One region of the Pantoea sp. SGAir0180 genome, then DNA from elsewhere that is predicted to be linked to it. Evidence: predicted binding sites of a transcription regulator. Region 1 holds the regulator's gene; each other region holds the start of a gene.
The links. Region 1 encodes Fur, which represses iron uptake genes when iron is present. Its sites were predicted from a motif close to ATAATAATGAGAACNACTATCAA; they were not measured.

Region 1 (2,206 bases):
GCGCGATACCTGGGCGAAAAACGGCGAATAATTTACGCCGCATAGTCATCAGATGATCGGTAAAGGGCGAGCAATCGCCCTTTTTTATTGGGTGGATTTTTTTTAGCGCCGACATTTGTCCTGAACCCGTTTAATTCGATTAATTTTACTTCTGTGGAATCGCTCTCAGTTTAATTTTTTTAATAACTTTCCCGGTGTGAATTATTTTTTTTCAGGTACGCTAACCCTCTGTAGTCTTTGTTTGCGGGTTAAAAAGGAAAAAAATGACAGTTTTCGCACAGGAAGCCAAACACAGCGTTGTCGTCTTACATCAACTCATTGAACATATTTTTAACCACAGCCGTGACAGTGGTGACAGCTTTCATCTGCTGCTTTCTCATTTTCATCCTGACTTCCAGATGGTCACGCCACAGGGCAAGATGCTGAACCTCAATGAGGTTGAAGAACTCTTTCGCCGCTTACAGGGCGCACGGGAAGGGATGCGCATCGCGACCAGCGAACATGTGATCCTGTCAGAGCACGCTAACGAGGTCACCATTCAGTATCGGGAAGTGCAGATGATGAATGGGGAAAATAAAAGCCGCATTTCCGTTGCGATTCTGGACTGCTCCACCTCGGTGCCCCGCTGGCGCTACCTGCAGGAAACGCTGGTGGCGTGACTGACAGGCACAAAAAAGCCGATGCAGGCATCGGCTTTTTCTTTACCGTCTGACAAACGTTACTTGTCGTGCAGTGTTTCGTCTTCGCGGCAATCGCCCAGGGCACAGTGACCATACAGGTACAGGCTGTGGTTGGTGAGCTTAATACCGTGACGGGTCGCGATATCACGCTGACGCGTTTCAATAGACTCATCACTAAATTCAATGACTTTACCGCAATCCAGACAGATCAGGTGATCGTGATGGTGCTGCTGCGTCAGCTCAAACACCGATTTACCGCCTTCAAAGTTGTGGCGGGTCACAATGCCGGCATCGTCGAACTGGTTCAGTACACGGTAAACCGTGGCCAGTCCAATCTCTTCGCCCATATCAATCAGGCGTTTATACAGATCTTCCGCGCTGACGTGATGGCATGCAGGTTCCTGAAGCACTTCCAGAATTTTGAGTCTGGGCAGGGTGACTTTCAGGCCAGCCTTCTTTAATGCGGTGTTGTTGTCAGTCATGCGGATATTGTCCTGTTACTTTGGTCACTCTTGTGGCATGTAGCCTGTATGTCGATCGACCGCCATTCTCATTTGCGTCTCATTATAGAACTGATGCGCTGAAATGAAAACCGATGCTGCCTGCGATGAAACCGTGGCGATGTTCGCGGTACAAAGCATGGAGGGCGGGCTGGCTACCATTTCGCGTTGTGTCATCTCAATTCCAGGGAAATAAGCAGATGATCGATGCGGGTATTCTACAGACTAAATGCGGAAAGTTACAAAAATGTAGCTATTATTTTTATAGGAAAAGCCATTGATGCAGTGTGGACCAGCGCCCACACTGCGCTCACGGCTATCAGGCTTCGATAATTTCTTTGAGTTGCAGTTCATCGAAGATCTGCTTAACCCACTTGTCGACGCGTTCGTTCGTCAGTTCTGGCTGGCGATCTTCATCAATCGCCAGGCCCAGGAAGTGGTTATCGTCTGCCAGACCTTTTGAGGCCTCGAAGTGGTAACCCTCGGTTGGCCAGTGGCCCACGATAATGGCACCGTTAGGTTCGATGATGTCACGAATGGTGCCCATCGCGTCACAGAAGTACTCGGCGTAGTCTTCCTGATCGCCACAACCGAACAGCGCCACCAGCTTACCGTTGAAGTCGATCTCTTCCAGCGTCGGGAAAAAGTCATCCCAGTCGCACTGTGCTTCACCATAGTACCAGGTCGGAATACCCAGCAGCAGGATGTCAAAGGCTTCCAGATCTTCTTTAGTGCTTTTCGCGATGTCGTGAACCTCTGCAACGTCTTTGCCCAGTTGTTTCTGGATCATTTTTGCAATGTTTTCGGTGTTACCGGTATCGCTGCCAAAGAAGATGCCTACGATTGCCATGGGTAAAATAACCTCTTAAATCCTGATGATAGAATGAATGCCTGAGCATATTCAGCAAATGATAGCAGACCACGCAAAAGGGCGGAACTTGTAAAGCCGCGACATTTGTTTCTGTGTGCGGTTTGCGTGCGTTAGTCCAGTTTGAGTTGCGCCAGCAGCATTTGTTCAATTAATTC
Region 2 (2,206 bases), 1.9 Mb from region 1:
TTACCGGCGTGATGCGCATAGTGAAAACGCTTCAGTTTGCCCGGCGGTGCCGCATTGCGTGAAGCATGAATAAAGCGAATGAGCGCGACCGTGCGGAGCTGACGACTGAAACACTTCACCATACCGGATGAGGGCTTGCCCGATTCATAGCAGCGCCTGAAGAAGTGTAACGTAATCAAGGTGTTCGTCGCGGCATAGCACGCCCCTGAACAGGGTGAAACCATGCCCGATCCCGGCAACAGCAGTGAGATAAGCAGGAAGACGCGCGACAGCCAGAGAGAGGCTGGGCGTCCCGGCATTTGTGGCGAGTCCTCAGCGCCTGGTAAAGATACCAAAGAGGACCGGCGCGCGCCGGCACTCAGTGACGCATCTTCCGCATGGGCCCGGACGGATTGCCGATCAGCGTGGCGATTGCAGGCAGCGATCCTGTTATGTGAAGCACAGCGGCCCTGCTGCTTTATTCGACGAAAAAACGTCATCAGGCTGGCGATAAAGAGGTTACTCATCGGCTGTTTTCATTATGTTTGCGCAACGGCCACTTACAACAGGCAAACCCTGACTGGCGGCCTCAATGTTTTACGTGCTGGCTTATCTGACAATGAAAATTCAGATTGATGCTGGACCGGATAAAATTATTTTTCTCGCGCCATTATGACGCCCGATGGCTTATTAAACGCCACAAAACACTTTCCCTGCGTCTGCGGTTAGCGTGCTCAGCAGGGCGGGCTGCGGATCAACTCACTCTCCATGCGCATCAGCCATCGACCAGGCAGTTTCTGACCGCCCTCATCGCTACGTTGCATACTGTCCGGATACAGGCAACACGGTGCAACAGATACGGCTACGCGTTATCCCTTCTTCCAGCGATGTCCAGCTATTTGATTGTAAATACTAATGAGAACCACTATCAATTCGATTGATTTTTGCTATCATTTGCCCTTATTCCGCATCCTGTATATGAAGTTGGAGAAGCAGCGTGGTAGCCAGTGATTTAATGCAAGCGGACCTTTCCGTGTGGGGCATGTATCAGCATGCCGATATTGTGGTGAAGGTTGTCATGATCGGTCTGTTACTGGCCTCAGTCGTGACCTGGGCCATTTTCTTCGGGAAGTACGCTGAGCTGAGCGCCGCCAGACGTCGCCTGAAGCGTGAACAGCTGGCATTAGGCGAAGCCCGCAGTCTCAATGATGCCGCGCGCGCGGCCCAGAGCTTCCATGCGGCCAGCCACAGCGCGGTGCTGTTACATGATGCGCAAAACGAGCTGGACCTGTCCGCAGGCGTGGAAGAAACCGGCGGCATTAAAGAACGCACTGCGTTTCGTCTTGAGCGTCGGGTTGCGGCATTCTGCCGTCATGCGGGGCGCGGGAATGGCTTCCTGGCCACGATTGGCTCGGTGGCGCCCTTCGTCGGCCTGTTTGGTACCGTCTGGGGCATCATGAACAGCTTTATCGGTATTGCCAAAACCCAGACGACTAACCTGGCGGTCGTGGCACCGGGTATCGCCGAAGCGCTGCTGGCGACGGCCATTGGTTTAGTCGCGGCGATTCCGGCGGTTGTGATTTATAACGTGTTTGCCCGTATGATCGCTAATTACAAAGCCTCCTTAGGCGACGTTGCCGCGCAGGTCATGCTGCTGCAAAGTCGCGATATCGACCTGGGAAACCTGGCTCAGCCTGAGGTCAGCCGTCCTGCCGCCGCGCAAAAACTGCGTCTGGGGTAAGCGTTATGGCAATGCGATTTAACGACAGCTCAGAAACCGATGGTGAAATGCATGAAATCAACGTCACGCCGTTTATCGACGTGATGCTGGTACTGCTGATTATCTTTATGGTGGCTGCGCCCCTGGCAACGGTGGATGTGCGTGTGAATCTGCCCGCGTCCACCAGTGCGCCGCAACCGCGTCCGGAAAAACCGGTCTATCTCTCGATTAAAGCCGATAAGCAGCTTTACGTAGGTAACGATCAGGTGAACAAGGACGCGCTTATCAACGTGTTGATGCAGCAGACGCAAGGCAACAAAGATACCACCATTTTCTTCCAGGCCGACAAATCGGTCGATTATGAAACCCTGATGAGCGTGATGGATGAACTGCGCACGGCGGGTTATCTCAAGATCGGCCTGATGGGGATGGAGACGGTAAAAAAATAACGCGTCGTTGATGTGCGCAGGCTAAACCCGTCCTGCACAGCCTTGCATTGAGTGCGTT
Region 3 (2,206 bases), 1.2 Mb from region 1:
GATCAGATAGAGCAGCCAGACAGCGACTTCACTGACGCTGGGCGCTTCCTGATAGCCAAGCATGCCTTCCAGCACTGTGCCAAACAGCGAATGCGTGGATAAGATCGGGCTCATATCAAAGGCCACCTGCTGAAAATGGTTCCACAGCCCTGCCTCATGAAAAGCGCGAATAGCCCCTGCCGCCAGGCCTGCTGCCACCAGCAGAATGAAAATACTGGTCCAGCGGAAAAAGTGCGCCATGTTGAGCCGCAGGCCGCCCCAGTAGATCAGCATGCCCAGCACCACCGCCGTGGCCAGCCCCAACACCGCACCCAACGGCGGCGCATAACCGACATCCTGTGTGAACGCGGCCAGCAGAAAGAACACTGATTCCAGCCCTTCGCGTGCGACGGCCAGAAACACCATCATCACCAGCGCCAGGCCGCCGCCGGCCGATTTATGCAATGCCTCGTCGACGGCGTGTTCAAGTTCCCGTTTGATATTGCGCGCGACCCGGCGCATCCAGAACACCATCGAGGTCAGGATAACGACCGCGATTACCGCCACGATACCTTCAAACAGCTCTTGCTGTTTCTGCGGAAACTCACCCGTGGTCTGGTTGATAAAGATACCCAGCCCAAGGCAGAGTGCGGCGGCAATAAAGACGCCTGCCCACATCGCAGGAAACCACTGAGTGCGCTGAGTGCGCTTCAGATAACTGGCGATCAGGCTGACGATCAACGCGGCTTCAAGTCCTTCGCGCAGCATAATGAGAAACGGAACGAACATCGCCAACCTCTTAAATGTTAACCGGCGTCAACGACGCGTAAAGTTACGTAAAAACGAACGATACCGATTATCATTACCACTCAAAAAAATACAAGTTCCACAACGAAATAATTTCGTAACTGTCTGTGCCAGATAACGCGCAAAAAAAAGCCTGCCCTCACGGGGGCAGGCGGTGGAAAAAAGAAGGCGATTACTTCGTCTGGAACTCGGCCTCAGCGGCATCGAAACGTGCCATCGCCTGGGTTGACGGTGCGCGACTCGCCAGGCTAAAGACGACGATGGCGAGACTGGCCAGGATAAAGCCCGGGATGATTTCGTACAGACCGAGCCAGCCATACTGCTTCCAGACCACCACGGTCACCGCACCGACAACCATGCCCGCTAATGCGCCATTGCGGTTCATACGTTTCCAGCACACGCCGAACAGCACAACCGGCCCGAACGCCGCACCAAAGCCCGCCCACGCATAGCTGACCAGGCCTAATACCCGGTTTTCAGGGTTGGCGGCCAGCGCGATGGCAATCAGCGCGACCAGCAGCACCATCAGGCGACCGACCCAGACCAGTTCTTTCTGGCTGGCATTTTTGCGCAAAAAGCCTTTATACAGGTCTTCGGTCAGGGCGCTGGAGCACACCAGCAGTTGGCAACTGAGTGTCGACATGACGGCCGCTAAAATGGCTGACAGCAGAATCCCGGCAACCCAGGGGTTAAACAGAATACGTGCCAGCTCAATGAATACACGCTCGCCGTTTTGAGTTACACCAGCGGCCTCGCCCGGGTTGTTCTGGAAATAGGCGATACCAAAGAAGCCAACCGCGACGGCGCCGGCCAGACACAAAATCATCCAGGCCATACCAATACGGCGCGCGGTACGAATTGACCGGTGTGAATCCGCCGCCATAAAGCGGGCCAGAATATGGGGCTGGCCAAAATAACCTAATCCCCAGCCCAGTAGCGACAGGACCGCAACCACATTCAGTCCTTTGAACATATCCAGGTTTTCCGTGCTTTTAGCCTGAATGACTGCCAGCGAATCGCTTAAACCGCCGACGGCCATGATGACGATAAGCGGCGTCAGAATCAGGGCGAAGATCATCAGGCTGGCCTGAACGGTATCTGTCCAGCTTACCGCCAGGAATCCGCCCACCAGCGTATAGAGAATGGTCGCCGCCGCACCGGCCCATAAGGCCGTGGCGTAGTCCATTCCAAAGGTGCTTTCAAAAAGGCGCGCACCGGCAACCACACCGGAAGCACAGTAAATGGTGAAAAACATCAGGATGACGACCGCAGAAATCACACGCAGAATTTTGCTGCGATCTTCAAAGCGGCTGGTGAAAAAGTCGGGCAAGGTTAAGGCGTTATCATGATGTTCTGTCTGGACGCGTAAACGACCCGCGACAATTTTCCAGTTAAGCCAGGCACCAATAATCAGACCAAT
Region 4 (2,206 bases), 580 kb from region 1:
TTTCCGCGTCTGACGGTTGAAGAGAATCTGCTGATGGGTCTGTCACGCTTCTCATCCTCGCAGGCAAAGCAGGTGCCTGAAGAGATTTACCAGCTGTTTCCGGTATTGTTCGATATGAAATCCCGCCGGGGCGGCGATCTGTCCGGCGGCCAGCAACAGCAGTTGGCCATTGGCCGGGCGCTGGCCAGCCGTCCACAGTTGCTGATCCTCGACGAGCCTACCGAAGGGATTCAGCCTTCAGTGATCAAAGAGATTGGCCTGGTGATCCGCCAACTGGCACAGCGCGGCGACATGGCGATTCTGCTGGTCGAGCAGTTTTATGATTTTGCCGCGGACCTGGCCGACCGCTATCTGGTCATGTCGCGCGGTGAAATTATCCAGCGCGGGCGCGGTGAAGAGATGGAAACGGATAACGTGCGGAGCCTGGTCGCCATCTGATTCTCCTCCTGTCAGGCAGGTCGGCGCGCAGGCTGACCTGCCTGGATCGCGGCACCCTGCGCTTTCTTCCCACCTGAGCCATGCACGCCCACGGTACGCATCCGTGACCGGCCCGTTTCTTTTCCGTCGTTAAATTCTTGTGTAATAACGCACAAGACATCTTGTAATAAATAACAGTAAGTATAATAATTCTCATTTGCATTCAATATGCATAACACCTTTGTCACATGACTTTCTGCGCCTTTCTTCTACCGGGCGCGTTGTATTTGCCTTTGTAAGGGATAAACAATGAGAATGCCTTTTGGCCCGAAACGGTTAGCGCTACTGTGTTCCATCGCCATTGCCGCCCCTGCGGTCTCCTTTGCCGCCGATACGCTGGTGGTGACAGCAAAGCCGGAAGAAACGTCGACCACGCCCACCGAAGGCTACACGGCGACCGTCAGTAAAGGGGCAACCAAAACCGATCGTCCTTTGATCACCACCGGTCAGTCCGTTTCGGTCGTGACGCGCCAGCAAATGGCCGATCAGGGCGCAATGGATGTGAATCAGGCGCTTAACTACACCGCCGGTGCCTTCACGAACTTCGCTGGCGCAGCCACCCGCTACGACACGGTCTCTCTGCGCGGCTTCCACGGCGGCGATGTCGATAACATTTTCCTGGACGGTCTGCGCCTGATGAGCGATCCCGGCAGCTATAACGTGCTGCAGGTCGATCCCTGGTTCCTCGACCGTATTGATGTGATTAAAGGCCCCTCTTCTGCCCTGTATGGACAGACGGTGCCGGGTGGTTTAGTGATCGAAAGCTCCAGACGTCCGCAGTATGCGCCTGAGGGACATTTCCGTTTGTCTACCGGCAACCATAACACCAACAGCGCTGCGTTTGATTACACCAATGCCATCAACGATCAGTGGGCGTTTCGCCTGACCGGCATAACACGCAACAGTGATACGCAGTACGATCATACACGCGAAGAAAAATATGCGATTTCGCCTTCACTGCTGTGGCAACCTGATGAGGATACGTCACTCCTGCTGCGCGCTTATCTGCAAAAAGATCCGTCCGGCGGCTATCACAGTGCCGTGCCAGGGGACGGCAGCATCACCGAACATAACGGGCGTAAGCTCAGCACCGGTTTCTATGATGGCGACAGCGCGCTGGATCAGTTTAAGCGGCGGGAGCAAATTTACAGCGCGGAATTCGCTCACCGCTTTAATGAAACCTGGGCGTTTCGCTCGAATGCCAGTTACTCCCATTCCAATGTCGATCTGGATCAGGTTTATCAGATTGGCTGGGCATCACCGCAGTCCGAACTGCTCAATCGCTACTATTCCGGCTCGCGTTCGTCGCTGCAGGCGTACGCGATTGATAACCAGCTGGAAGCCGACTTTGATACCGGTCCGGTGGATCACAAGGTGGTGCTGGGTGCGGAATACCATCAGTACACGAACGATTTACGGGATGCCAGCGGCCCAGCCAGTTCACTCAATGCGCTGACAGGTCAGGCCGTGGGCGTGAATCCGGCTTACGTGTTTACAAATTCACAGCGTCGTTACTATCAAACCGGCGTGTACCTGCAGGATGAGCTGAAATGGGACAAATGGCATCTGGATCTCTCAGGCCGCTACGATCGCATCGTGTCTGAAAACCGCCAGTACAGCACCGATACCCAATATCGTCGTCAGGATGATCACGTCAGTGGCCGGGCGGCGCTGCTGTATGCCTTTGATAACGGGATTTCGCCCTACGTCAGCTACAGCCAGGCGATTA

Region 2: a site for Fur is predicted at 889-911, ahead of exbB (tol-pal system-associated acyl-CoA thioesterase). Genes of this name have one in related genera too.
Region 3: a site for Fur is predicted at 820-842, ahead of efeU (iron uptake transporter permease EfeU). Genes of this name have one in related genera too.
Region 4: a site for Fur is predicted at 618-640, ahead of C1N58_RS14725 (TonB-dependent siderophore receptor). Genes of this name have one in related genera too.

Annotation. Positions count from the first base shown of each region.
Region 1 is NZ_CP028071.1:2,546,697-2,548,902, reverse strand. It holds gene glnS (glutamine--tRNA ligase) at 1-31, shown strand, start outside; gene C1N58_RS11915 (hypothetical protein) at 264-659, shown strand; gene fur (ferric iron uptake transcriptional regulator) at 719-1,162, opposite strand; gene fldA (flavodoxin FldA) at 1,500-2,030, opposite strand; gene ybfE (LexA regulated protein) at 2,162-2,206, opposite strand, start outside.
Region 2 is NZ_CP028071.1:87,723-89,928, forward strand. It holds gene C1N58_RS00495 (hypothetical protein) at 1-299, opposite strand, end outside; gene exbB (tol-pal system-associated acyl-CoA thioesterase) at 995-1,720, shown strand; gene exbD (TonB system transport protein ExbD) at 1,726-2,148, shown strand.
Region 3 is NZ_CP028071.1:1,306,795-1,309,000, reverse strand. It holds gene efeU (iron uptake transporter permease EfeU) at 1-768, opposite strand, end outside; gene putP (sodium/proline symporter PutP) at 959-2,206, opposite strand, start outside.
Region 4 is NZ_CP028071.1:3,122,365-3,124,570, forward strand. It holds gene urtE (urea ABC transporter ATP-binding subunit UrtE) at 1-438, shown strand, start outside; gene C1N58_RS14725 (TonB-dependent siderophore receptor) at 727-2,206, shown strand, end outside.